Regions from separate parts of the Allobacillus sp. SKP2-8 genome, predicted to be linked through region 1. Evidence: riboswitches for the same ligand, from Rfam matches in the RefSeq annotation. Region 1 holds a riboswitch; each other region holds the start of a gene.
What was found. A riboswitch is a leader RNA that binds a small molecule or an ion and turns the genes downstream of it on or off. The one in region 1 is predicted to bind thiamine pyrophosphate.
Positions count from the first base shown of each region.

Region 2: linked by a shared signal. The riboswitch ahead of FPQ10_RS08205 (ABC transporter substrate-binding protein) and the one ahead of FPQ10_RS11595 (3-oxoacyl-ACP reductase) in region 1 are both predicted to bind thiamine pyrophosphate.
Region 3: linked by a shared signal. The riboswitch ahead of thiT (energy-coupled thiamine transporter ThiT) and the one ahead of FPQ10_RS11595 (3-oxoacyl-ACP reductase) in region 1 are both predicted to bind thiamine pyrophosphate.

Region 1 is NZ_VMHF01000020.1:21,710-28,059, reverse strand. Features, by position in the region: tRNA gene FPQ10_RS11610 (tRNA-Leu) at 1-40, shown strand, start outside; gene FPQ10_RS11605 (lysozyme inhibitor LprI family protein) at 494-1,351, shown strand; gene FPQ10_RS11600 (hypothetical protein) at 1,591-1,770, shown strand; TPP riboswitch at 1,893-2,001, shown strand; gene FPQ10_RS11595 (3-oxoacyl-ACP reductase) at 2,073-2,834, shown strand; gene thiM (hydroxyethylthiazole kinase) at 2,853-3,647, shown strand; gene thiD (bifunctional hydroxymethylpyrimidine kinase/phosphomethylpyrimidine kinase) at 3,660-4,469, shown strand; gene thiE (thiamine phosphate synthase) at 4,471-5,127, shown strand; gene FPQ10_RS11575 (alpha/beta hydrolase) at 5,379-5,990, opposite strand.
Region 2 is NZ_VMHF01000008.1:64,400-76,129, reverse strand. Features, by position in the region: gene FPQ10_RS08255 (lactate 2-monooxygenase) at 1-166, shown strand, start outside; gene FPQ10_RS08250 (hypothetical protein) at 554-907, shown strand; partial or broken gene FPQ10_RS08245 (ATP-binding protein) at 1,125-1,340, shown strand; gene FPQ10_RS08240 (MetQ/NlpA family ABC transporter substrate-binding protein) at 1,543-2,364, opposite strand; gene FPQ10_RS08235 (methionine ABC transporter permease) at 2,382-3,047, opposite strand; gene FPQ10_RS08230 (methionine ABC transporter ATP-binding protein) at 3,037-3,786, opposite strand; gene FPQ10_RS08225 (YkoF family thiamine/hydroxymethylpyrimidine-binding protein) at 4,194-4,790, opposite strand; gene FPQ10_RS08220 (ABC transporter ATP-binding protein) at 4,815-5,540, opposite strand; gene FPQ10_RS08215 (ABC transporter permease) at 5,541-6,308, opposite strand; gene FPQ10_RS08210 (thiamine-binding protein) at 6,305-6,592, opposite strand; gene FPQ10_RS08205 (ABC transporter substrate-binding protein) at 6,625-7,629, opposite strand; TPP riboswitch at 7,762-7,871, opposite strand; gene FPQ10_RS08200 (2-hydroxycarboxylate transporter family protein) at 8,116-9,423, opposite strand; gene FPQ10_RS08195 (HpcH/HpaI aldolase/citrate lyase family protein) at 9,435-10,298, opposite strand; gene FPQ10_RS08190 (CaiB/BaiF CoA transferase family protein) at 10,315-11,493, opposite strand; gene FPQ10_RS08185 (GntR family transcriptional regulator) at 11,621-11,730, shown strand, end outside.
Region 3 is NZ_VMHF01000001.1:552,422-564,151, reverse strand. Features, by position in the region: gene FPQ10_RS02875 (M24 family metallopeptidase) at 1-351, shown strand, start outside; gene FPQ10_RS02870 (cystathionine gamma-synthase family protein) at 396-1,604, shown strand; gene FPQ10_RS02865 (thiol-disulfide oxidoreductase DCC family protein) at 1,671-2,072, opposite strand; gene FPQ10_RS02860 (TIGR04104 family putative zinc finger protein) at 2,091-2,390, opposite strand; gene FPQ10_RS12910 (hypothetical protein) at 2,403-2,546, opposite strand; TPP riboswitch at 2,744-2,849, shown strand; gene thiT (energy-coupled thiamine transporter ThiT) at 2,933-3,502, shown strand; gene FPQ10_RS02850 (glutathione peroxidase) at 3,664-4,140, shown strand; gene FPQ10_RS02845 (hypothetical protein) at 4,303-4,956, opposite strand; gene FPQ10_RS02840 (penicillin acylase family protein) at 5,119-7,521, shown strand; gene FPQ10_RS02835 (methyl-accepting chemotaxis protein) at 7,676-9,148, opposite strand; gene FPQ10_RS02830 (HD domain-containing protein) at 9,345-9,872, shown strand; gene FPQ10_RS02825 (YwpF family protein) at 9,941-10,366, shown strand; gene FPQ10_RS02820 (TrkH family potassium uptake protein) at 10,496-11,730, shown strand, end outside.

The sequences.
Region 1 (6,350 bases):
CCCTTCATCGGGAGTGTCGGTTCGATCCCGACCACTGGTATACCAAGTCAAGTGACTTAGAATTAAAACCGTTAAAATGTTGTTCTATCAATGTTTTAACGGTTTTTTTGTGTTTGAATGTCGTCAGAAAGACTAAGTTTTAACCTATGCTACACAAATGCTACACATTGAAAACTGAAAAATTTATCAAACTAGACCAAAAGAACCTACCTTGAGCCAGTATATTATATGTTTTATAATCTTGATAACAGTTAGTAATAACATCCTTTTCAGCTTCTAACATCTCTACACCTTCTTAACCGCGTGCAGGATAGCATTATCGCTGATTAATTTTTTAGTTAAATCGAACAATGTTATAAATAAAGGAAATTTATTGGATATTGTCGAATTACTAGTAAGTAAGAGGGGAAAACCAAATAACGGTATTTTAAAGCTTCTAAATCGTTTGTCCCGAATAACAGACGGAACCGTTAACCATCAGGAGGATTCTTTTATGAAAAATCGAATAAAGTTTTCAATGACAGTATTTATTTCAATGATTATTATATTAGCTGCATGTGGATCAACTGATGAAGAAATTACGACAGTTAATAGTAAGAAAGAAGTGAATGATTTAACTGTAAGTGCAATTGAATCTAATAGTTCGATGGATGATGTTGAATCAAACGAATCTGATTCTGCTGAAAAAGAAAGTAAAGAAGTAAAAGTCCTATCGGAAACCAATGAACCTATTCAAATTGGTAGTGGGGAAGAAGCGATCAAATTCCTGAAGCAACAATTACTAGAGGGAAAAGATGATAATATTTCGTTTGGTACAAATGGTGAAATCGAAGAAGATGAAAAGGGTACATATTATACGGTTCAATTGGTCGACATATCGTTGCGTGTATCTGGGAAGACAGGGAACTTAGGTTATTATAAAGTGTATCAAGACGGTACGTATGAACTCTATCAATTAAGTTCTAATACAAATGTAAGCGACCAATCTACGGATGATAAAGAGAAATATCTAAGTAGACTTCGTGATGTTGAAAAAGAGATGGAAACTTTACGAAAGAATTCCGACGCTATGACAACATTAGACATGGAGAAAGAACAAGTGTTTAGATATGAAGTTTGGGATAAAGAGCTAAATGAAATTTACGGCGTATTGAGGGAAAAACTTAGTAAAGAACAGGCGGACCAATTAAGAAATGAACAACGAGAATGGATAGAATACAGAGATGAAACCGCTAAAGAAGAATCACTAACATATGAAGGTGGTTCAATGGAATCGTTGCAGCATGTGGCTACGCAAGCAACACTTACAAAAGAAAGATGCTTTGAGTTAGTATTAGATTATATGAATTAATCATTGGTGACAAAGTAAAACCGGCTCAGAGGTTATGTATGGAGTATATGAAGCCTTAAATAAATTAGGGTAATCGGTTACCCGGTTGGGATTCTCTTTTTAACAAAATTTGTCTTGGTCGCTTCAGTAATATATACAAGTATCTAACTAATTACGAATATCATAAGCTGTAAAGAAAGACCTTTTTATCGATATTCATATATGCCACTATACAATGAGTAAAAATGGAGGTGTCCGGAATGACCAATCGCTATCATTGTTGTGCCACATGTAAACATTTTCGGATAGATCGATTTGAAGATGGGAGTAGGCGAGTTTATTGTAAAAGACTAGGTTTTGATACGAAACCAACGTACCAATTTAATTGCTGGGATCCAAAAGATCGCGTAGTGGAAGCGATGAAAGAAGAGAAAGACTGACCGACCAATAACTCAATTCATTTGGAAGAGATTTGTTCATTCAGTAGTAATCATTCTATTCAAATAGTTGAATATATTAAATGTTAAGTGTAGAATGAAAAGTAATAGAATAATAAATGAATTGTTTCTACTAGGGGAGCTTGTGTTTCAAGCTGAGAAAAAAGATAAACTTTTTGACCCTCAGGACCTGATCTGGATCATGCCAGCGTAGGGAAGTAGTTTAAATGTTAACTACCAAACCAGGTCCTTGTGATCTGGTTTTTTATTTTCCCTATTAATACATAAATATGGAGGTAAATATTATGGAGCTAAACAAACAAACTGTATTAATTACTGGAGCAAGTAGAGGGGTGGGTGCTAAATTAGCCACTACTTTCGCTGAACAAGGTGCAAATGTTGTTGTGAATTATTTTAAAAGTAAAGAAAAAGCTGAGGAGCTATCAACAACGTTGGGGGAAAAAGCTATTGCACTACAGGCAGATGTCCGTGATACAGAACAAGTTGATGAAATGGTCAAAAAGGCTGTAGAACACTTTGGTACACCGATTACGACGATTGTGAATAACGCATTGGTAGATTTTCGTTTTGACCCAGTCGCTCAAAAGAATGCATTTGCCCTCGACTGGGATGGTTTCAATACACAGTTCGAAGGAAGCATTAAAGCATCTTTAAACACGATACAAGCATGCTTAAGCGACATGAAGGAGCAACAGTTTGGTCGGGTGATTAACATTGGAACGAATCTCGTCCAAAACCCAGTCGTTGCGTACCACGAATATACAACGGGTAAAGCGGCAATGATTGGATTTACGCGTAATATGGCGAAGGAATTAGGTCAATACGGTATTACTGTCAATATGGTCTCTGGCGGGTTATTAAAAGAAACGGATGCAAGTAGTGTAACCACAGAGGAAGTGTTTGGAATTATTGAGTCAACCACACCTTTACAAAAAGCAACTAGGCCTGAGGAATTAGCTGATGCGGCTTTATTTTTCGCTTCGCCTTGGGCACGAGCAATTACTGGACAAAACCTCGTCGTAGACGGCGGACTAGTGATGGATTAAAACAGGAGGGAATCGAGCATGTATAAGAATTTAAAGGTCGTACAAGAACAGACCCCGTTAGTTCATAATATAACGAATCAAGTGGTGACAAATTTTACGGCGAATGGATTGTTAGCTGTTGGCGCATCACCGGTCATGGCGAATGCGATTGAAGAGGTTGCAGAAATGGCTTCGATTGCAGGAGCAGTCGTCCTAAATATAGGGACGTTAACGACAGACACAGTTGATGCCATGATCGAAGCTGGCAAAGCGGCAAACGAAAAAGATCATCCTGTCATTTTAGACCCTGTGGGGGCAGGCGCAACAAGTTTCCGCACTGCAAAAGCAAAGCAGATTTTAAATGATGTAAACGTTACAGTTTTAAGAGGAAACGCAGCTGAGATTGCTCATTTAACGGGTGAGCAATGGGAAATCAAAGGTGTTGATGCTCGTTCGGGAGATGGAGACGTCACACAATTGGCTAAGAGAGCTTCAGAACTCTTTAACAGTACAGTAGTGATTACGGGTGAAGTAGATGTCATTTCAAATAATAAAGGTACAAATCTCGTCACAAATGGTGATCCCTTACTGATAAAAGTGACAGGAAGTGGTTGTTTATTATCTTCAGTGATTGGTGCATTTGCTGCTGTAAATAACAATATTCTTGAAGCGGCTACATCGGCTGTTTCCTTTTATGGTATTGCTGCAGAGAAAGCGGCAAAGTTGGTTGGAGACAGGGGGCCAGGAAGTTTTCAAATTGAATTTTTGAATCAACTTTCGAAAGTAACAAAAGACGATGAAGTTCTTAGTAAAATCGAAAGAACTACGAAATAAAGGAGCCGAACTATGGTTATCGCAAAAGCATTAACGATTGCTGGGTCAGATAGTGGTGGCGGAGCGGGGATTCAAGCAGATCTTAAAACTTTTCAAGAGTTAGACGCTTATGGAATGTCCATTATAACTGCAGTAACAGCTCAGAATACGTTAGGCGTTCATGGGGTTTATCCGATACCTTTAAATGGGATTGTTGAGCAGATTGATGCAATCGGTAAGGACATGGGAACGAACGCATTGAAAACGGGCATGTTATTTTCGGGTGAGATCATAGAGGCTGTTAGTGAGCGAATTCATCATTACCAATGGGACAATGTTGTCATTGATCCAGTTATGATTGCTAAAGGTGGGGCAAAGCTTTTGCAAGATGAAGCTGTTAACGCATTGATCGATACACTAATTCCACTATCAACGGTCATAACACCTAATATTCCTGAAGCGGAAATAATCACCGATAGAAAAATAAAAACCATGGATGACCGAAAGAGAGCCGCTCAAGATATCGTTCGAATGGGCGCTACGTCGGTTGTAATGAAAGGCGGTCATGGAAGTGAAGATGACGTTGTTGACTTATTTTTTGATGGTGAAACATTCGTTGAAATGACTTCTCCAAGAATAGACACCCGTCATACACATGGAACAGGCTGTACGTTTTCTGCTGCGATTACAGCCGAACTAGCAAAAGGCGTTGAAATAAAGCAAGCAGTCCTAACAGCAAAAGATTTTACCCGTGCAGCAATCGAAACGGAATTAGGGATAGGCGAAGGACATGGGCCTACTAATCATTGGGCGTATAAAAAAAGGGGTGTAAAAAGTTTCTGATATGGTAGACAAAAAAACAGAACAAATCAAAGAATTACTTCCTGTTTACTTTATTATGGGGAGCCCTAACTGTAATGGCAGGGACCCGGTTAACGTGCTTGAAGAAGCAATTGCAGGGGGGATTACGCTATTTCAATTTCGAGAAAAAGGAGAAAAAGCTCTAACTGGAAACGAGAAACTGAGATTGGCAGAGCGCTTGCAAAGAGTATGTCAGGAAAACCATATTCCCTTTATCGTAAATGACGATCTCGATTTAGCAATCGAGTTAGATGCTGACGGCGTTCATGTTGGCCAAAACGATTTGGAAGCGGGTATAGTAAGAGAAAAGTTTAGCAATAAGATTTTAGGCGTTTCCACGCACACGATTGAAGAAGCGGAGCAAGCGATCAAAGATGGGGCGGATTATTTAGGTTTAGGTCCAATTTATCCGACGAGTTCTAAAGACGATGCTGAAATAGTCGCAGGGACAGAGATTATAGAACGCTTCAGAGATCACGGAATCACTGTACCGATTGTAGGGATCGGTGGCATTACACCTGAGAATGCTGAGCAAGTAATTCAAGCAGGCGCGGATGGAGTCGCCGTAATCTCTGCTATTGCTTCTTCACCCAATGTGGAAGAGGCAGCCGAAAGCTTTCTTCGTGCTAATAATAAGTAATGGGGTGTGACATGCGTCCATTCCCGAGAAAATTTTGAAAGAGATGTAATGTTGAGTGGAAAAGAAAGGCAAAAGGTACTTGAAAAGATTGAGGAAAAAATCGATATAATTACTGTGCAGTTTTGGATTAAGCAACTTGAAAAAAGTAAAACATCTTCTTGAATGAATGATAAAAAAATTGCTTCGTCGATATTTTGACGAAGCAATCCTTTTCTTTCACTGTACTTCAATGTCCCATATTTCCTACATACTTAAGCATCATTTTTAATTGATTCATTCAACCAGTTTCTTGCCTCCAAAGCGACTTCCTGTGTTAAATTATGTCCGTTCACCCAAGCTGTCGTGACGTCAGCACCTCGATCTTTAAATAGATTGATGACGCGTTCGCTTTCGGATTCCGGTACAATCGGGTCACCTTTTCCAAGGGATAAGAAGACGTCCATATCGCTGAAGTCTTGTGTCTTTTCAACATCTGCTGGATATAACGGAGCGAATAATGCAGCTCTTTTGAACGTTTCTGGATACTCTAACATCAATTGGATCGCGATGTTGGATCCGTTTGAGAATCCGACAAAAATGACATCTTCCAATTTGAAATCATGCTCTTTGGATTTTTCTACGATGAAGTCATAAAGCTCAGTTCCACGGAATTTCAGATCTTCCCAATCATACTTGCCTTCACCATGACGTTTGAAGAATCTGTTCATCCCATTCTCTTGTACATTGCCTCGAACACTTAAGATGTTAAATTCAGGATTTAGTAACTCTCCAAGACCAACTAAGTCTTTTTCTGTGCCACCTGTTCCGTGAAGAAGTACGAAAACTGGTGCGCCTTTTTTATTTTCCATGTAAATGTGTTCCACGTAATTACCCTCCATTTTTGTTATTCAGGTCGATTGATTGTAAATAATTTACCTATTGTAGCGTAATCATTACCCGCTAGTCTGCTGACAGCATCTAACTTCTTCAGACTGCCAAACTGTTAATACATTCATTCCAGAAACAGCTTTCCAGTTAGATACTTTACCTAATCGTTAACCGGTAAACTCACTTAACATGAATTTATATATTATGAATTAGAGATATTATCGAAAAAAATATAAATCCAAGTATTGCTTATGAAATTTTTGCACATTAACTTCAATGAGTTGTTAATTTGCATTGTACGTGAGTTTATTTAAAAAGTAAAGGATTATGGATGATCAAAGGCCGTCTTCAGTGTT
Region 2 (11,730 bases), on a different contig from region 1:
AGTACTTGTCGGAAGGCCGTTGATGTATGGCTTAGCAGTTGCTGGTCAAAAAGGCGTAAAAGAAGTCATGCAAAATATGCTTGCCGATTTGGATATTACGTTAGGATTGACTGGTCAAAGTTCAGTAAGTCAATTGGATTCGTCCTTACTGAGGGAAATGGAGTAGATGATAAACTACAAGGTGGTAGAAATCAACACTGACTAAATTATTGGAAATAATGATTTTTTATTGCCTAGAAAGCAATCAATTAATATTTTCTTTAAATTTTGATGGTCATAAAAAATTGAAAATTAGAAAGCCAGGATGATTTTTTATGAAAAAGAAAACTTATAAATTATCCAATCATATTTGGATTAAGCGCTTTTTTTATTACATTAATTTTGGCTTTTCTTATCGAATCTTCCTATCCTATTTTAGCAAGTCTATTCGTTTGCTTTTTAGTTTTTGAATTGAGTTATTACTATAATTTTAATAAACAGAGAAAACATAGCAATCTTTAAAATAACCTTCACTCTCGTACCTCATATCAAATAGTTTGGGGAGAACCGTTATATGAGTACAATCCTAAAAATCATTGAAATTACTCTGCTTGCAATATTTACTATTGCATTGTTTTTAGATTTCTTTCCGCAACCTAATTTGCCAGACTGGTCCTCCCAAGTATTTTGGTTTGCATTAATATTGCTAATTATTGCAGGATTTTTAAGTAAAAAGGTAGATACAGATGAAAGCTCAAATAATTTTGGTAGGTTCCTATTTTTTTATACGATATCGCTAATTATTATTTTCTCAATAGCTGGAGGAGAGTCACAAGCCGGGATTTCATTAACTGAACCGTATATTTGGATTGTTATTGTTCTAGGTTTTTTTATTGACAATAGAGGAGTTAAAAAACATAAAAATTAAAAAAAGCGAGTGCTCACTATATTTCAGCACCCGCTTCAATCAGTAGGAAACTTTGACTATCATCTGTTAACTCATAGCTGTATTACCGCATCCATGAGACTTTCCATTCTTTGTTCCTGCTATGGTAAATGCATTTTTTCACGGCTTTAAGATAAGCAACCACGTTTTCAACATTGTAACTGAGTTCGTGAGTTTCCTGATCAATTAAACTTAATCCTTTCATTTAATCAATCACCTATACGAACGGAGCTCAATCATATTAACGTCGAATAAAGGACCTGATGAATGGGGAGAGCTGCTTGGTGACCAAGGAATAACAACGGCGATCCTAGATCGCCTCCTCCATCGCTCAGAGGTTGTTCATTTAAATGGGGCCAGTCATCGAATTAAATATAGGCAATCTTTGTTTCAAGAGAAAAGTGTTCAAAATTAATGAGCAGAAAATGTTCATTTCTACTTGACGGTTACACAACTTCGCATTGTTCAAAATACCTCTAACGACTTTGATAAATTTATTGAAAATAATAATCTGAAGAAATAATTGTATGATCACTTCCGCGTATGTTTCTACTACGAATCAAAATAGAAGCGTACCTACTTTCTCGGTACACTTCTAAATAAATGAGATTTTCTTATTAAAATGCCGGTACAGCTGATTCTCCTTCACGTCCCGTTAGAAACTCTCTTACCTCTTCACTTGTCATTGCTTCCCTTAACTTTTGAATTAATTCAGAATCCGCATTATCTTCGCGGGCTACTAATGTAATCGCAAATTTGTTATCTTCTTTTTCTGTGATAAGTGCATCATCAGCTGGTGTTAAATCTAAATGGCTCGCATGTGTTGGGTTCATAATAACTCCATCCACATCTTCATATAAACGTGATAACGAAGCAATTTCTGTTTGTTCAAAACTGAAGTTGTGTGATTCATCGATAATATCATCTAATCCATATTGCTCTCCGTCAATCTCATTTAGCTCAATCAAACCATGGGATGCTAATAAGCGTAAAGAACGATCCACATTAGATGGGTCATTGGCAATACCAATTGTTATGTCATCTGGTAATTCATCAATACTTTCATATCCATCTGCATAAAGGCCGAAGTTAGCAAAATAAATCGGTTGAACGTCAACTAAGTTACCATCGGCATTTTCATTAAATTGTTGCATGAATGGTACATGTTGTGAAAAGTTTGCATCGATCTCTTTGTTTTTTAGTGCTTCATTTGGCTGTATGTAATCGCCCATCTCAACAACTTCTACCTCAATACCATCTTCGGCGAGAAGTTCTTTTGCAATTTCTACAACATCTGTCATTGGTGACTCAACAGCTGCAACTCTTAATGTTTGTACGTCATTTTCTTCATTTGCATTATTATCTGTTTGATCATCGCCACTACATGCAACTAGAAATGTTACGAGAGCGATCATAATTACTAATAGTGATTTTTTCATAGATTGTTCCCTTCTTTCTACCTTTTATCTATTTTTCTTGCTAAGGTTATCCCTGAATATTGGATAATTTGTACAAATATCACGATAATGATAATGATATAAACCATTAAATCTGTTCGATATTGTAAATAACCATATCGAATGGCAAAGTCCCCAATTCCGCCACCACCGACAACCCCCATAATCGTTGAATAGGAAATAAAACTAATTGTGGATGTCGTCATACTTAAAACGAGGGCAGAACGTGATTCAACATATAAAAACTTAAAAATAATATCTTTAACGGATGCTCCCATCGAGACAGCTGCTTGAATCACCCCCTTTGGTACATCGAGTAGGGATTGCTCCACAAGTCGTGAGTAGTGTGCAATGGCAATCACCATCATAGGAAGTGTTGCGGCAGCTGTACCTATTGCAGTTCCCATAACAAATCGCGTAAATGGGATCATAAAAATTACGAGTAGTAAAAATGGGAATGAACGAATAATGTTCACGAGTAAATTTAAAGATGAAAAAACGAGTCTGTTCTCTAGTAATTGTCCCTTACGACATAGAAATAAAAATGTTCCAATGGGTAGTCCAACTAACAATGCCGCTAATACTGAAAAACCTACCATAATAGATGATTCGACAATCGACTCCCAAATCTCAGATTGATACTCCACTAATACTTCAGGAAGGATTGGAATCACCTCCTGACTTCAGCTGTTCGACAAATGTTGCTGCCCCTTTCTTACTTTTATTTACACCTGTCGGCTCTATTTCTACTACCTCATAAATTTGACCATCTTCCATCACTGTTACTCGCTCAGAGAGGCTTCTAATGACTTCCATCTCATGACTCACAATGATGATGGTTACGTTAAGTTGCTGATTAATTTGCTTTAGTACCTCAAGTATTTCCATTGTCGTTGTTGGATCAAGTGATGATGTTGGCTCGTCACATAACAAAACGCTAGGATTATTAACAATGGCACGTGCAATAGCGACACGCTGTTTTTGTCCCCCACTAAGTTGTCTAGGATACTTATCTTTATAGGCTTCAAGACCGACGAAACGCAAGCTCTCCATCACGCGTTCTGTTCGGTTCTTTTTTGCTATTTTGGCAATTTCTAATGGCACAGCGACATTATCAAAAACCGTTTTGTTGCCGACTAAATGAAATCCTTGAAAAATCATGCCTAACGACTGGCGTATATTTCGAATCTCTTTGCCTTTTAAATGATTGATTTTTTTATTGTTAATAATGACATCGCCCTCATCAGGTTTTTCAAGTAAATTCATCATACGCAATAATGTAGATTTTCCTGCGCCACTCGAGCCAATAATACCGTGGATTTCCCCAGGTTTAATGTTTAATGATATGGATTGAATCGCTTTAAACGCGCCGTATCGTTTGGTAACATTCTGTAAACTAATCATAGAAGCCTCCAATCTTGCAGTCATGTGAAAAGTTCGATCGGTATATTACAATCTCTTTCAAGTTGTTATATATTTAAATTCTATAATGAGTGTAATAGTTACTACATGTCTAATCAATGGTTAAGCTTCTGTTATAGTAAATGTAGGATTAGAACGGGCAACTGTGCACTTTGGTTTAGCCAGTACACGACTCGGCCGCGGAATGAAATTACTTCATCCTCTAGCCCCAATTCACTGATTTAGGATTACGCTTAATTCCGTCATTTAAATTTCTTCAATTATATATATAATCATTCTAAGTAAATAAAAAAACCAAGCCGGCAAGTAGAAGCCGAACGTTCTTCTACTTACACAGTTTAGATTACACTATCTCGTGGTCTCTGGTCTCTTTTCTAATTACGATGAGCTTACACTTTATCTGTATGCGACGGACTATTCGCTGAAATAGAAACGGTCATGACGGTATGACTAGATCCACCTTCAACCGTCGCATTAAATACCTTTTCCAAGCCATTGAATACTTGGATTGCTTCACCTTCTAGGCGCGTTGCTACAGGGGCAGAAGAAACAGTAACAAACGTTTTCATTGCTTCGATTTGTTGAAAAATAAGGTCCATGTAATCTCCGCCACCTAAAGGGTAGAGGGAGAACTTCGCTGCAACGTACTGTTTTGTATCTTCTACTTTTTCTTTGTTCAGCGGGATTTCATCAACCTCAAGGTTAGTGTTTTCACCGGGATCTCCTGGGCATCCACACATATAAGTTGCTTGGAATGCAACATGTTTCCCGGTCTTTGCCGCATGTATAAATAACGCTTTTGTTACGTCGAAAACATGAGTGGACATCCCGCGTACACTTGTTGAAACATCATCCGTTTCCAACCAGACGTTTGATGTATCGACTTCATCTAACGCGCCGAGAATGATGTCCTTAAAATCATCACTCATCGGGTGAATGGAAAAACTCGCGCTAACGGTTTGATTACTACAAGATTGATTTTGCATCATCATTCCTCCTCATTGATCTGTTTAATATTGAATGACATCCATAATCTTTCTTTTCCACTGAAGAAATTCTTCTGAAAGCAATAATTCTTCATCTCGTGGTCTCTTGAATGGGACTTCAATGACTTCTTTAATTTCTGCAGGGTTGACGGATAGGATAATAATTTTATCCGACAGAAATAATGCCTCGTCAATATTATGGGTAATAAAGAGAATCGATTGTTCGTCATCCTCCCAAATGGATAAAAGCCACTTTTGCATATCGGTTCTTGTAAACTCATCAAGAGCCGAGAACGGTTCATCGAGCAGCATCAATGATTGTGGACTTAACAAAGCACGGATGAAAGCGACCCGTTGTTTCATGCCACCAGATAACTCATGAGGATAGGCATGAATCACATCACCGAGTCCTGCTCTTTTTAACATCGCTTCAGCTCGTTCGTAATCTTTCTTTCCTTGTAGTTCCTGGCCGACTAACACGTTTTCTATAATCGTTCGCCATGGAAATAAGGAGGCTTGCTGTGGCATATAACTAATGAAGCCACGTTTATTGGTTATATTTTCTCCACTTAAATAGATCTCACCAGCATCTGGTTCAAGAAGGCCTCCAATCAGACTAAACATCGTACTTTTTCCACTTCCAGAGGGACCGATTACTGAAACAAACTCTCCATTCGCTACGTGAAGTGAAATTTCCTGAAGAACTTGTTTTTGTCCAAATGACTTACTCACATGACGTAATTCCAACATCTAATTGCTTTCCCCCTTCTTCTGCCAGCGAATGAAAAACTTCTCCAATAATAGAATCAGTCCATAAAAGGCTAAGCTGATGATCATTGCAACGATAATGGCTACAAATACGCGTGATGTTCGATAGGAAGAAGCGGCAAGTGTCATAAATACCCCAATACCTTTTTGTGCACCCAACCATTCGGATACGACAGCTGCCATGACGCTGTATGTTCCTGCGATTTTTAGTCCTGAAAAAATCGACGGAATGGCATGTGGCAATTCCAATTTCCAGAATAACTGCGCTTTATTCGCGCCCATCATTTTCATATAGTGGACTAACTCCCGGTTCGTTTGTGTAAATCCACCTAAGGCGGAAACGGCAATCGGAAAGAAACAGGCTAATGTAATGATGATTAACTTAGGTAGCGCATTGAATCCGAACCAGATCACAAGTAATGGGGCGAGAACGATAATCGGCATATTTTGAGAGATAATGATAAAGGGAAAAAACGTTTCTCGGACTCTCGGCATGAGATGTAATATCGTTGCTACCCCTAAACCAACTGTCGTCCCGATGAGAAAGCCTGAAACAGATAATGTTACAGTTGATTGTAGATGAGGCAAAAAGGTTGGAATAACGCTTTTCGCCTCCATCACAATATCGGAAGGAGCAGGGAGTAGCCATTCCTCAATGGAAAAAAGTCGTGTTGCTACTTCCCATAGCCCGATAAATAATAAGATGGCAAGGATTGGTCTCCATATTTGTTTCAGTAAACTCGTTTTCATTCGTATTTCTCCACGAGCTCATCCATTGTGATTCCTTCTGGTCGATAAGCAATTTTAACTTGGGAGATGACACTTGGAGCACCTAATGCTGACATTTTCTCATTCATTTTCTGTACAATTTGTAGTAGCTCCGACAATTCGCCTTCCATCGTTGTTTCCAATGGGTGTACGCTGTATTTCACATTGGTTGCCTCGATTACGGCAATTGCTTCTTCCACAAATGAATATACATCTTGATCGTCGACCTTAGGGATTATTTGAATACTTAACAAGGCATTTGCCATAAAAACACTCCTAGTTTCTGTAATCTATGAACCTACTTCTCTGGTAAAAACTCATTCGTAAATGCTTGATCAATATCTACTGCTTCATCGATAATGTCATTTTCTAATAAAAAGTCAGCAAATTTCTGCCATCTTTCTTGTTCTTGGATACCAAACTGTTCGGCATCATCTTTGTACCGAGGTGATAGCCATTCCTGACTGCGTTTCACCAGTTCCGGGTCAAGATCAGGTACTTCATCAATTAATACTTGTGCAGCTTCTTCTGGTTGCTCAATCGCAAACTCATACCCTTTCACAGCTGCATGTGTAAAAGCTTCTACCAACTCTGGATCTTCGGAGATCATCTTTTCATTAGTAGCAAGGATCGGTGTGTAGAAATCAAGTTTGTCGGAAAAGTCAGCGAGATAAACCATGTTTAAATCTACACCTCTTAGTTCTGCTTCAATTCCCGTCCAACCATAATAGACAAGTGAAAAGTCGACATCGCGTTCAACAGCAACGAAAAAGTCAGAGTCCCCCGTTGTAATGAAATCAACTTCTTCTACATCGGCATTATCATTTTTCATGATTGTTGTCATCATCGCTCTCTCAAGGTCAGAACCGTATGCTCCAAACTTTTTCCCTTCAAAATCTTTTGGCGAAGTAATCCCTTTTTCTACAGGGGAAGCATAACCGGCTGTATTATGCTGCATCACTGCTGTAATGGAGACGAGTGGAAGACCTTCCGAGCGCGCCTGTGTAAGGCCTTCTTGGTAACTAACCCCAAAGTCCGCTTTCCCGGCGGCTAGCAGCTGATTCACGCCAACTTCGCCAGGTAGTAAAATTTCAACATCTAGGCCTTGTTCTTCGAAATAGCCCTTTTCTTTTGCGACATAAATTCCTGTGTGGTTCGTATTCGGTGTCCAATCGAGTGCGAATTTTACAGGTGTTAGGTCAGCATTGCCTTCTTCGTCACTTCCATTACTTTCATCGTTTTGGCCACAAGCTGCTAAAAAAGCGATTCCTACAAACAAAATGATGCTCATCCATTTTTTCACGTAAATACCCCCATTTGTTTTCGTTATATGAGAAGGGTCCCTTTTAGAATAATCAGCATGCTCACACAAAATAAAAAGTGCGCTAAAGGGTGGTCCTTTAGCGCACAGGAATATATCTCATTTATGTGTAAATGATTCTAATGAAATGTTCCCTCCGCTGGTACCAACCAGATCAGGTTCAAAGGGTTAGTATTTCAAGAATACAATCTCAGCTAGCATCACTAGCTCCCCTACATATAACGTATGAAGTTTTTAAATTGCGTTACAATCCACAGTATGCCATAGGTAGAATGCGCTTGCAAATAAATATTTTGAAGAGAGGGAATTCGGGGAAATAATGACTTAGATTACTAGAGTTCTGAATCTGGGGCGTGAACGCCATGACGGTAATAATTTTTGTTTCAGAGATAAGTGAAGTAGACGAATGAATTCAGGAAGAAGCAATACATAAGCGGCTATCATCAGATGATAGCCGCTACTTATATTCTATAACAACGGTACAATTAGTCCTGCAATCAACAAAATGAGTGCTCCGCCAAGACGAGAGGCAATTTGAGCGAAAGGCATTAATTCCATTCGTTTGGAAGCTGATAGCACAGCGACATCGCCTGTTCCTCCCATATTAGCCATACATAAACCTGCAGTTATAGATGCTTCGATTGGATGGAAACCGACTAGTTTACCGAGTATACCAGCTCCAAGGGCTGCTCCAAACACCACGCTAAATACAAGTAAGATGTATTCTAGAGTTAAGGCATTAATCACAGCATTCAAGTCAGTATAAGCGACTCCAATACCAATTAGGAGTGCAAGTGTCCAGTTTTTTGCAACAAACTGATACCATTGGTTTGCCCCGGACTCGATAATCGGTGGTAACCAACCAGCGAGCTTGAATACGGCAACTGAAATGATCATTAGTGCATATGGGTGAAGTGGAATGAAGTTACCAAGCATTTGACCGATGATATAAAACGTTAAAGCTGCTAAGACTCCAATTCCCATTTCTCCAATGTTATACGTTATCTTTTTATTCTCTACATCAAATCCAGCCATTAATTGTCCGTTTCCTGTTAATGAAGGGAATTTATTACCTAACATATTTAATAATCCAGCGAAAATAATAGCTATGACGTTTCCTAGTGCTAATGCAGGCACCAATATCGAGATATAATAAGAAGGGTCATTACCCAAGATTTCTGAGTAAACCTGGGACATAGGGATTGCACCTGCTCCCATACCTCCACCCATGATAGGCATTGCAATTACTAAGATTGCATCTTTAAAACCGAAACCAATTACTAATCCAACAAATCCTGCTAAAATTATGGACCCTGCTACGGCTGCAAGAAGAGGTAGGGCAAACTTTACACCAGCATTTTTCAATGTTTCAGAGTTCATTCCTAGTATACTTCCTGTTATTAGTGCAGCGATATAAAAGTTTAGAAAGCCTCCTGATTTCATAAAGTCAGTAATAAGTGTAACCGTCTGATCAGGGATCAGATTAGCATATACCATAAAAGCGGAACCGAAAATTGCTAGGATTGCACCGCCACCTAGATAGCTCCTTAAGATTGGAGTATGATCACCAATCCAGCCAAACAACTCACCTAATACCATCATGATGAGTAAACCACCTATAATTCCTGTAGGTAAATTATCAGTATACATAGCCACTAATGCCAAAGCAGTTATAACTGCAAACCATACAATGGGAATGTTAAAAATACTTACTCGACTTCTAGTTGGATTTGTGTTCATTTTAAATTGATCATTTTTCTGAGCTGGTTGCGCCATATTTTATCCCCCTAGTTTTTTGATTTAATTAGTTCATATTCATTAAGAATCCTCTCAGCTTTCTCAATAATCGGCTTATCTATCATCTTTCCATCTAATTGAAAGGCCCCTTTTTCTTTAAGAGCCTGGGATACCAATTGTTGTGCAAATTCAAATTCTTCTTTTGAAGGAGAAAACACAGCGTTAGCACCTTTAATTTGGGATGGGTGGATTAATAATTTTCCTGCAAAACCTAACGCTTTAACATATATACAATTTTCAATGAACCCATCATTGTCTTTGAAGTTCGTATAAACAGTATCAATTGGCTGTTTTATATTTGCACAACGAGAAGCAATAACCATTTTTGATCGTGCATATAGTAATTCCATTTCTCCGTCTGTAATTTGAGCGCCGATATCGGTGGTAAAATCAACACCACCGAAAGCTAACATCATAACCCGTTGGTGACTAGATGCAATTTCTATAGAGTTATGCACTCCTAGAGCACTCTCAATCAGAGGAATAATCGATAATTTTGATTGTCTACTTCCTTGATTTTCAATTGTTTCAAGATGTTCTGCAAGCTCTTCAATATTACGTCTTGATGAGGACTTTGGAAGCATTACACCTTGTAATGACACCGCATTGCTTATTTCCAGGATTAATTGCATGTCTACTTGGAATTCACTTGTTTCTATACTGTTGACGCGAATAAATACAGGTTTTTCCCAGTCGCCAATATATTTCCTAATCAAATCTCTCCCGATATGCTTCTCATCAACTCTAACTGCATCTTCTAAGTCTATAATTATTAAATCCGCCTGTAATTCATTTATTTTCCTGAGCATCTTTTCTTTATCTGCCGGTACAAATAACAAAGATCTATTTAACATAATTAATCAGCCCTTTTTATATAACTTGAGAGTCTTTTAATTGTTTTATTGTATCTTGATCCATACCTAGTTCTGTTAATATTTGATTTGTGTGCTCACCTATTTCTGGAATAGGAGATACTTTGATGTCTTCTTTACTATTTGCGGCTGGTGGGAGGAGTGATTTAATCCTTCCTACTGGTGTCTCAACATCTATCCATCTCTTTCTTTCACGAAGTTGAGTATGGTTAGCAAATTGCTTAATGTTTTTTAATTGAGCATTAGCAATTTTATTTTCTTCTAGTTCATTCATAACTTCATGCAGACTTTTAGTGTTTAAAACATCTTCTATTTCACGTTGCAAACTTTCTTTGTTCTCAACTCTTTTCGAATTGTTACAATAACGAGAATCTACAGCCAGGTCAGGGTTATGTAAAATATTTTCACAGAAATTTACCCATTCTCTTTCATTTTGGATGGCAAAGAAAATAGTCTCTTCCCCAGCGGTTTGAAAAGGCCCATAAGGATAAATAGTTGCATGATGAGAGCCTGTACGTTTTGGTTCCTTATCTCCATAAAGCGAGTAATACATTGGGAATCCCATCCACTCACCTAATGCTTCTAACATGGATATATCCAGTACTTCTCCTTTACCGGTTCTAGCTCTCTTGATAATGCTACTTAAGATACCACTATATGCATACATGCCAGCTGCAATATCTGCTACTGAAATTCCTGCTTTAGAAGGTGTTTCTTCAGTTCCCGTGATCGATAAGAAACCAGCCTCACATTGAATGAGCAAATCATAGGCTTTCTTGTTGACGTAAGAGCCATTAGAACCATAGCCAGAAATATTACAAATAATTAACTTGTCATTAATTTTATGAAGTTCTTCATTACTAAAACCTAAACGATTCATCGCCCCTGGAGCTAGGTTTTGAAGCACTACGTCTGCGTCTTTTAGTAAATCTTTAAATATTGATTTACCTGAATCCGCTTTCATATTTAATGTAAGAGATTCTTTGGATCTATTAATCCACACAAAGTGACTAGACATTCCTTTTACAGTTTGATCATAGTTTCTCGCGAAATCACCAGTTTCAGGTCTTTCAATCTTTATAACACGAGCCCCTAAATCAGCGAGTTGCCTGGAGGCAAATGGCGCTGCAACGGCTTGTTCTAATGAAATGATTTTTATACCTTCTAAGGGTAACATTTTAATCCTCCAATTGTATTTTGTATAATGTATTTTGTATCCAAATAATAAAATAATTATATTTGTTAATTTTTAAATTGTCAAAGAGTTATAATGAATATATCAATACAAAATGAGGAAGATAATTATGAAAAAAATAAAAAAGTTATCAACGACGGATCAAGTTCTTCATTCTCTAAGAAGCTCGGTTTATAATGGGAAATTACAGAAGGGACAAGAGATTACGCAAGAAGGTAT
Region 3 (11,730 bases), on a different contig from region 1:
AAAGTGAAACCAGGAGCCTATCTTGAAGAGCTGGAAGAAGCTTGGATTGAGTCAACACGGAAATATGGGATTGAGAAAGAATCTCGTTTAGGTTATTCAATTGGATTAAATTATCCGCCAGATTGGGGCGAGCATACTGCAAGTATTCGTAAAGGTGATCGGACAGTCTTGGAGCCAAATATGACATTTCATTTTATACCTGGATTATGGTTCGATCAAGATGGTATCGAGACGAGTGAATCCTTCCGTGTGACTGAAAACGGTGTTGAACTGCTGACGAATTACCAACGAGGACTTATTCAAAAAATACCTTTTCATTTTCCTGATGATACAAAAGGAATTATTAGTTAAGTTAGCAATGAATGAATATAGATATTAATTAAGGAGGAGATTATATGACAACATTCAAACCAGGAACGAAAGCCTCATGGTCAGGGGAAAAGGATCAGTTAGCCTTTGGTGCGACACAGGTGCCCATCGTAAATAGTGTTTCTTTTGGTTACGATGATATGAATGAGTGGTATGAAATTGCAACTGGGCAACGAGAGGGTCATATTTATGGCCGGAACACAAATCCTACAAATCAAGCATTTGAGGATAAAGTAAAAGACTTGGAAAATGCTGAGGCAGCCACTGCTTTTGCTTCAGGTATGGCAGCAATTTCAAATACGCTATATACATTTCTACGTCCTGGAGATCGAGTCGTTACTATTAAAGATACGTATGGTGGAACAAATAAAATTTTTACAGAATTTCTCCCAAATATGGGTGTAGACATTACGTTTTGCGAAACTGCGGATCATGAAGAGATGGAAGCGGAAATTGCGAAAGGCTGCGATCTTGTTTATTTAGAATCGCCGACAAATCCGACACTGAAAATCATCGATATTGAACGCATGGCGAAAGCAGGTCATGAAGTCGATGCACTGGTTGTCGTGGATGGAACATTCGCATCACCTATTAATCAAAATCCATTAGAGCTCGGTGCGGATATCGTTCTTCATAGTGCAACGAAATATTTAGGTGGACATTCAGATGCAATGGGTGGAGTCGTCGCAGGCAGCAAAGAATTAGTCGATAAGATTTATCACTACCGTGAAATTAATGGGGCGACAATAAATCCTCATGCAGCTTATTTATTATTGCGCGGAATGAAAACATTGCATTTGCGCATTCGTAAACAAAATGAAAACGCAATGAAAGTTGCAGAGTATTTAAAAACATCCGAATGGGTAACCGATGTGTTTTATCCTGGCTTGGAAGATCATGTCGGCCATGAGATCGCAAAGAAACAGATGAAAGGCTTTGGTGGAATGCTAAGCTTTAACGTCCGAGGTGGCGTTGAGACGATGAATAAATTTTTGCCGAAGTTAAAGTTAGCGAAACGGGCAGCAAGTCTAGGGTGTGTGCAAACTATTATCGGACCTCCACGAGTAACAAGCCATGTTGAATGTACGCCAGAAGAGCGTGCAGCGATGGGCATTCCGGAGGGCTTGATCAGGTATTCAGCAGGTATTGAAGACCCAGAAGATCTAATAGCTGATTTAGAGCAAGCATTTCAAGCATTGCCGGAAGAGCTTCTTACTGCAGAGGTGAATGAATAGACAGTTTGATTAATTGACGAAAAAAGCAGTTCAACGAAGGGAATGAGTCCTCTCTTGAACTGCTTTTTAATTTGATTTCATTAAGAATTTCCGTTCGTTTTCGGGAGTTGGTAGCATACATGTATCTTGACGTCCGAACCATTGATAACGATGGTGGGCGATACATGTATAGGCTTGATCACGAAGCGGTCGTGGTAAAAGTCTTAACAGATACAAATAATTCCAAGGTGCAGGGAGATGTTTCGCAATGCGGAGGGCTGCGGTAGATGTTGTATAGATTCGACCTGATTCAATAAGAACAATGCTATCTATATTTTTATTGTTTAATTGCTGCATCACTTTTCTGCCTAAATCACTTTGTAATGAAGCAAAACGGAATTGGTCCTGTGAATCCCGGTTGATTAAAAATTGGACGGCTCCGTTACAAAGGTTACAAACGCCATCGAATAGAATAATGGATTTATTCACTGAGCAATCCTCCATTCATCACCACAAGGGTTCTTCATGATCGCTAAGTTCAAACAAAAAGGGCATGGCTAAGTAGTAACCAATGAGAAAAGCGAATAAAAGAGGGATGGCTATTGTTAGAGGTACGTCAAAAAAACCCAAAATAGAAACGACAAAGGCACTGATAAATGCATAAAACATTCCTTTTTTTCTACTCCTTGCCGTGAAATAATTTGTTTTTGCACAATGTGGGCATCGTTTTCCAACACCTGTACTGGAAGCCATCCCCAAAGCTTCTTTATAGGTATATTCATAGCCACAATGTTTACATTGAAACATTCTATTCGCTCCCTATTTAAATAGTTTCCTCAGCAATTTCCCAGAACCTTTACCTGCAACACGCCTACCGACCCGTTTTCCTACACGTCCTTTTCTAACAGCATCGACATCATTCCAAATGCGAAGGAATTTATAAATTTTTGATTTTAAAGACATACGCCCATCTCCTTTATATTGTCATCAAGCGCACTAAAAATAAATATTTTCATTAATATCTTGAATAACGATATACTCTCTATCTTAAGTATACATCGTTTGTTGAATTTTCCCAAGAAAGCAACGTGGTTGGTCAGACCACCTTGAAGTTATATCTATTGTCAGTTATAATTAAAGTAACAAAAAAAGTGAATCGACAAGACCACAGGGGGAGCCAATGAGTTGGCTGAGATTGAGTGCGATGCTCTAAACCCTTTGAACCTGTTAGTTAGCACTAGCGTAGGGATGTGGCTTCAATGGTGCAATGCTGGGTGACCCATAATGAAGCCTCCCTAGGATTGCTTTTTTTGTTGTCTAAAAAGAGAAACAGAAGGGGAGGAATTATTATGAATCATAAAACATTGATGTTAGTGGAAATCGCGATCTTAACTACGTTAGCGTTTCTGCTCGACACGATACCAGGATTGCAATTTACCATTTGGCCTCAGGGTGGATCGGTATCATTTGCGATGATCCCGGTTTTTATTATTGCATTCCGTTGGGGGTTAAAAGCAGGACTTGCCTCCGGATTAATCTTTGGCGTATTGGATTTATTATTTGGAGGAACAGTAGTCCATTGGTTACAAGGATTATTGGATTACATTGTTGCCTTCGTTGGACTTGGGGTTGCCGGTGTGTTTGCTAGCGGCATCAGGAAAGGCCTAAGTAATAATGATCATACAAAAGTGTCTATGTTAATTATTCTCGGGACATTTATTGGCATGGCTATTCGGTTTATCGCACACTATTTAGCAGGGGTAATCTTCTTTGCTCATTTTGCGCCGGAAGATCAACCCGTATGGCTTTACTCATTAGTATATAATTCAACCTATTTAATTCCAGGTTTTATTTTATCTGCTATCATCATCATTATGCTCGTTATATCCAGACCACAACTTGTAGTACGCACAAGCTAAATGACAGAATATCCCTTTCCCAGCAAAGGGATATTTTTTATACCTATTATAGGTACCGTTCAAATAAGAACCTCTTAGAAAAATGGATTAGAATATTTGTTTCGTCGATGGCATGTACGTATAATTAACTGTAGAAGTCATAACAATGGAGGTTTAGAATCGTGAATACAGTGTATGATTTTTCCGTTGAAAAAATGAGCGGTGAGACCACAACTTTAGAGAACTATTCGAATCAAGTGATGTTAATCGTTAATACAGCAAGTAAATGTGGCTTTACGAATCAATTTGAGGGCCTGCAAAAGTTATATGAAACTTATCAAGATCAAGGTTTCGTCATCCTTGGATTTCCAAGTGATCAATTTATGAATCAAGAATTTGAAGATCAAGATGAGATCCTGAATTTTTGCCAAACGAATTATGGTGTATCATTTCCGATGCACACGAAGACAAATGTGAAAGGTAAAGAACAACATCCATTATTTCACTATCTAACGGAAGAAAAGAAAGGAATGCTTGGTGGCGAAATCAAATGGAATTTCACGAAGTTTTTAGTGAATCGTGAAGGAAAAGTCGTTGAAAGATACTCGCCTCAAACAAAGCCAGAAAAAATCGAAGCAGACATCAAGAAATATCTATAAGAATTGTAGCATGAGTTTTCGTTTTAAACGGCTTATGTACAAGTTGACCATACTTGAAGAAATCAACGAAATTCACCAAAAATATACCCCAGTTGGATAAGCTACCCTTTCCAACTGGGGTTTCTGTTGCGATAGATTAAATGATTTGATGGAAGATCAATATTAAAAATCTTTGTTGATATTTTTATCTTTAAAGAATAAAGCTTGCTCTGAAAACGATAACGTAAAGTGACCGCGTTTAATAGATAATTCATCTTTCATTTCGTCTATGATTTGTTCCAACGCATCTTCATCGTTATCCTTTTCTCCTCTGGAAAGAGTGAGACGAATAACTACGCCTGTATCTTGTCCCTTTAATGAAGGGATATCATCGTGGGATATATTCAGTTGCTCACCTACGTCTTTTGGATATGTCATCCACAATTCTTTAATAACGTCCTTCCCAAAGCTTTCCTTCAAACGAGGCATTAAGAAATCTTCTAATTCTTCTTCCCATACTTCAGCAACGTAACTGTCCGTGTATTCACCTGTTTCTAGATGAGAATAAACTAAGAATTGGAAATCTGGATCTTTGACCGGCTGTACAATCGCTGCATAAGAGAATTGTTCATAAATAGAAGCATTATCATACATGACGTCAACGATTTCCATTTCATCCGTAAAATGTTTATCTAAATAATCAGTAGCTTCCTCTCTAACCTTTTTTATATGTTCAGGATCTTTTTGTAGTCCGAAATAAGTAGCTGCGACGATTAAAATAATTAATCCTAGCAAGAAGATACCGATTACTAAAAAAACCTTATTTTTATTACTCAATTCATCACCTCAGTTTTCTTGAGAGTAATATTACTCTTCCGCTATCTATTATATAGAGGGGAAGGTGGTGAGTAAATGCAATTCCTCAAAAGTACAAAAATTTGTTAATTAGATAGAATTTTTGTAATATTATATCTATATAAGATTAAAGGGGGAAAGGCTATGAAACATGCGATTCAATTAGAGTCAATGGACCAAAAGAAAAAGATGAATAAGTGGTTAAAATGGACACTCATCATTTTGGCGATTCTAGCTGTCATCATAATCGGTTTGCTAATTTACGTAAACGCTTACATCGATCGGTCACTCGCACAGACAGAAGGGACAGTTTCACTGAATGGTCTGGAAGAGGAAGTGACGGTTGTATATGATGAGGTGGGCGTCCCACATATTCAAGCAACAAATGATTTAGATTTATTCTATGCTCAAGGCTACATAACAGCACAGGATCGAATCTTTCAGATGGAACTATCGAGAAGGCAAGCATCTGGACAGTTAAGCGAAGTCATTGGTGAAAGTATGGTTGAGCAGGATAAATATTTTCGGACATTAGGCTTGCGGAGAGCTGCAGAGAAATCATTAGAAATATATGATGAAGAATCACTGAATGTATTACAAGCATATGCAGATGGAGTAAATGCATATATCGAACAAATGGAAACGAATAATTCTATGCCTGCTGAATTTAAACTAGCAGGTCTGAGTGAAATTAGAGAGTGGACGCCATTGGACTCACTGACAATCGGAAAATTCATGGCCTTCGATTTAGGTGGGCATTGGGAACGGCAAGCATTTAATTATTATTTGATGAACCATTTCGATGAAGAAGTCGCTTATGAACTATTTCCGACTTACCCTGAAAATGGACCGACTAATATTTTGGAAGAAGAATACGTCGATGTGACTGCCAGTCTCTCGAAAGCAGTTATGCCACATGAGTTCAATGGAAGTAATAACTGGGCAGTGAGCGGGGAAAAGACGAAATCCGGTTCGCCATTATTATCAGATGATCCGCATTTAGGTTTATCGACACCTTCCATTTGGTATCAAAGTCATTTAGAGTCACCTAACTATAATGTTTCTGGCGTTATATTCGCAGGAGTGCCAGGTATCATCCTAGGGCATAATGACCATGTTGCATGGGGAGTTACAAATGTTGGCCCTGATGTACAGCAGTTATATTTGGAGCGAAGACATGAAAATGACCCAGCAAAATTTGAGTATGACGGGGAGTGGTATGAGGCGGACGTCATTACGGAAACCATTCACGTTGATGGTCAAGAATCAATCGACTATGAAGTAACTGAAACCATTCACGGGCCGGTCATATCAGAGTTTGCCAATGGAGTCGAAGAAATAGAAGGAGATACTGTGTTGTCGGTTGATTGGACAGCTCTAGAAGCTACAACAGAGTTGAAAGCTTTATTGGAGTTTAACCAGGCAACCAACTGGAAAGAATTTGAGAAAGCTTTAGAAGGGTTTCATGCACCAGCCCAAAACTTTATTTTTGCTTCTAAGGATGGAACGATTGCTTATAAGGCAAATGGCAAAATACCAATCTATGAAAACCCAGATGATGCCCTATTGCCGATGCCTGGTTGGGATAGCCAGTACACATTAGATGAATTCATCCCATTTGATGAACTCCCAACAGTAGTAAATCCGGATAAAAACTTCATTGCAACAGCAAACAACAAAGTCATTGATGATTCGTATCCATATCATATTAGTCATGTATGGGCACAGCCTTACCGTTATTCACGTATTGAGGAGTATTTAGCATCAAAGGATGATTTGACTGCAGAAGATATGATGGAACTTCAAATGGATCAGAAAAATAAACAAGCAGAGTTATTTGTTCCCATATTTTTAGATGTTCTTGGCGACCAAGCTGATTCGCCGGCGGAAGAGCAAGCGATCAAAATATTAGCCGACTGGGACTTTGAAGATCATAAAGATGAAGCGGGTCCACTTATATTCCATACAATGTTGAAAAAAATCGAAGAAAATTTATACGCTGATGAAATTCCTGAAGAAGTACGATCAATGTTCAAGGGAATGGGCCAAACAACAGACCAACTGATTCTTCAGTCTTATGATGGAGAAGAGTTACATTGGATTGAGCAAAATGGAGGATTGGATCAATTGCTTTCCAATTCTTTCAGCGAAACCATTCAATATCTTACAGATGAATATGGTGAAAGTTTGAATGAGTGGAAATGGGGAGACTATCACCAGATCTATTTTGCACATAATCTTTCTGGCATTTCCTTCTTAGAACGATTTTTCAATCCTGATCCACCACAACCACTCGGTGGAAGTGGAGTCACTGTTATGGCAGCAAGAGGAAAAGAAGATGGGATAGTTAACCATGGAGCAGGCTGGCGATTCGTGAACGATTTAGCTGATCCAAATTCAGGCTATCATATTGTGGGTCCTGGCCAATCAGAGCATTACCGAAGTGATTATTATCAGAATCAATTAGATGATTGGATTAAAGGCAATTATCATGAGACGAGGATCGATAATTACTCAGGTGATCAACTTACATTGGAGCCTAAGTAGAACAATTCGATAGTATGCAACAAAATTTCATAAAAGAAATTAAAGCCCGAATGATTTATGCGTAAAATAAATCGTTCGGGCTTTTTGTTTGATTGGTGATCCGTCAAAACACTTCAATATCTCTTTTGTCTTAGCTCTCTTTTAAGTTCTCCTGCTAAGCACGTTGATTCAATTCGTGTAAAGCTTGTGTCGTGCGCTTGATCTCTCCGTGTAACTCTTCGTTCTGGTTCGCTTGATTTTGAACGGTAGCACTAATCTCTTCCACAGAAGCAGTCGATTGCTCTACAGTTGATGAGAAATCATTCATGGAATCTTCTATGAGTCTTGCATGATCATTGACTTCATCGGCTAATTGTCTAAAGCTTTTCATTTGGTCCATCAATGTATTGGCATTTTCAGAAAATGAACCGAATAACTCACTATTATCAGTAATGGACTCGATGTGTTCTTTCATTTGCTTATCAATATCATGGATTTGTCGATCGGTTGTTTCATTGGAAGCCCTCATACTTGTTAAGTTGTTTGAAATTTGTTTAGCCGTTTGCTCTGTATGATCTGCCAGCTTACGAATTTCTTCTGCAACAACAGCAAACCCTCTACCATGCTCACCTGCACGAGCTGCTTCAATCGAAGCGTTTAATGAAAGCAAGCTTGTTTGTTCAGTAATATCTTGAATAGATTGAATAAATGATACAGATGAATCCACTTTATCACTTAATTCGTTAAAAGCCGCCTTCATTTCTCCAACACTTGCTTGGAAAGTTCTCATTTCATCAACGAGTTCAAATGATTCGATTTTACCCTTTTCAGCTTTCGTTTTCGTTTCATCTGTTTCCGCCTCAATGCGATCTAAATCACCAACCATTTTTTCTAATAACATCGAAGTTGTACCAATGGACTGGTGAATATCGGAAATTGTTCCTGCTTGTGATTCAGTACCTGTTGCAATTTCTTGGATGGCTCGGTTCATTTCATTTAACGAATCTTTTTGGGTGTTGGATTGCCATTCAATCCCGTCCATACTTTGTTGGATTGTTTTCGTCTGTTGCTCAATGAGTTGATTTTGTTTTTGTTCCTTCTGGAATGCTTGTTCATTACTGGCTTGGAGTTCTTCCAATGTTTTTTGATTTCGAGATGTAATGACAAGCTGTAACAGCAAGACAACGCTTGTCAGTGTAAAAATCAATAACGATGTTGCATAGTCGAATAAATAAGTCTCCCCATGTATATAGATAAACGTTATGAATAATCCAATACTTAGTGTGAAACCAAATAAGAAAACGGGTAAAGATAAATAGAAAGAACTAGTGATCAATAAAAAATAAATCAAAGCGGCTGTTTGTCCTGATGTTGTTGCGAGAATTAAAATTGTTCCGATAATCATAGCAATCCCTGAGATCAGTATGTAAGGTACAACGTTAGATAGCTTTCTGAGATAGACGAGAGTTGTGACGAGTAATAAGGTAATTAGGCTGCCAATCAAAATGGTTAGAATAACGAGTTTCGTTTGTCCAATTAAATAAGTCACACCTGTGCCAAGCACCATAGTGACAAATAGAAAAATAATGGATAATCGGTTCTTTAAGTGGAGTGTATCTGAGACGATTGTTTGAGCCGTATTTTCCATATTTTCACCTCCAAAAAAACAGTATTTACTCTATATATCGGTTTGTTTAAAAAAATAAATAGGAATTTTTGAAAATTTATCAAGTTATTTTAGGGAAAAGTAAATGAATTCGACTAGAGAATTATTTAGTTTAGGAAAAATCGCCAGCGTCATTAAATTATGGTATATTAATGTTTAAAATTAGGAGGAGATGCCAATGGGCTATGTTACGCTAGTCGATATTTTTAAACATCCAATCACTCAAAAGTATTTGAGACGTTCAGGTGTTCATCATGCTGTTAAGGTAACAGAAATTGCCTGCCGCCTTGCAACCGAACGAGAAGAAAATCCAGAACTTGCCACGAAGGCCGCATTACTACATGATATGGGTCATTTTGAGTGGTATAGAGAAGGAAAATGGGATTATGAAGAATATCGAAAACACGATATCCATGCAATTAAAGGGGCAGAACGAGCTCATAAATTATTGATTCGATTAGGGGAGAACAGAGTAAAGGCCAAAGAGATTGCAATTGCAATATTATTACACACCGACTCTTATTTACCGTTTTCTGTAAAGGAATTTCGTACACCCCTACAACAAATCATTTATGAAGCGGATGAAATAGATGAGTTGCCAAAAGGTGGACATCATTATTTGAAAATGGAGAGAGAAGAAGCAATCGAGCGATTAGCAATCATCGACAAAAAAGTTCAGAGAGCAAACAATAAAAGTGCAATCTAACCAATAAAAGCTTTTCTATTCCCATCGTATCTTATATAATGAGGTTAATTTGAGGAAAGGAAGATTGCATGAAAACATTTAAATTAATCTCCCTTACAACATTGGAAAAACTAGGCGACGAGCTTCAAAATAAAGAAATTGAGTTTTATGAAGGCTTGATCATTGACCGTGAAATTGATAGAGATCGTTGGCTAGTGGAAGGCTATATGTCTAAATCTTATGAAGACTTTTTCAGAAGTAAGCTGGACAAGGATCGTGAAATTGTTTTTCAAGTACGAATCACGAAGACTGAAAACCCAAAAGCGACACTAGTTGGGAAAGTGGAAGCGATTGAAGAAGTAGATGATAACATCAGCGTCATCATCATTGGCAATATGGTAAATCGTGAGCGTGAATTAGTTGAGCAAACGTTACAAGATTTAATAGAAGCCGGCTATCAAGGTGAACAATTATTGATTAAATTCAAAGAAAAAAATCAAGAGAGCATTTTATAATCCCTAATCTGGAGGAAAGATCCAGTTAGGGTTTTTTGTCCTATTTGTATAAACGCCCGCTAGAATGAATCTGTTGAAGTTCATTCTTTAGCATGCAAAGGGTTGATGCCGGTAAAAGGAGAACGTATCATGAATCGAATTAAACAAAAAAAATCATTATTAGACAGACTAACAGTTGTACAACTTATTTCAATATATTACTTCGTTGCCGTATCTGTAACCGTATTGCTTCTTTCACTGCCAATTGCTCAAAAAGAGGGTGCGGATCTAAGTTTCATGGATGTTGTTTTTACAGCTACCAGTGCAGTAAGTGTTACCGGGTTGACCGTCGTGTCGACAGCTGATTCATTCTCCGTCTTCGGTATATTTGCGATTGCGCTTGCACTCCAAACTGGTGGATTAGGTGTTATGGCATTGGGTACGTTAATTTGGATCGTCCTCGGTAAAAAAATAGGCTTTAAAGAACGGCGCCTTATTATGACAGATACAAACACAAAGTCTATCTCTGGGATTGTTCGCTTAGTCAAAGAAATGTTTTTTGTCATTTTAGGCATCGAGTTCATTGGTTTCCTAACCCTTGGCACATATTTTATGACGTATTATGATTCCATCTGGGAAGCTTTTTATCATGGGTTTTTTACGGCAATCAGTGCAACGACCAATGGTGGTTTTGATATTACAGGTGCTTCACTCATACCTTATCAAAATGATTATTTTATTCAGTTCATTGTTATGTTATTAATTATCTCTGGGGCAATCGGATTTCCAGTATTAATCGAAGTGAAAGAGTATTTGCAAGTACCAAGAGAAGAACGCAATATGAAACGATTTTCATTATTTACTAAATTGACTTCGTTAACGTACTTTGTTTTGCTCTGTTTTTCCTTTGTCGTCGTATTGCTATTAGAGTTTAATCATTTCTTTGCAGATAAGAGCTGGCACGAGACGATATTTTATGCTCTCTTTCAGTCGACTACCGCAAGAAGCTCTGGATTAACGACATTGGATATCAATGAGTTTACCGAACAAACTCAATTGTTCTTATCCTCAATGATGTTTATTGGTGCTTCGCCAAGTAGTGTTGGTGGGGGAATCCGAACAACCACGTTTGCTTTGGTCATTATTTTTATTTTACAGTTTGCCAGAGGCCGGTTCAGGTTGAAAATCTTTGGAAGAGAAATTGAAGAGGAAGACTTATTCAAAGCGGTCGTCGTCACATTTTTGGCATTGCTGATGACATTTATTGTCGTTACGATCGTACGGGTTATTGAGCCTTTTTCATTAATCAGTATAATTTTTGAGGTGACATCGGCATTCGGAACAACAGGTCTATCGATGGGGATCACACCTGATTTGTCGAATGT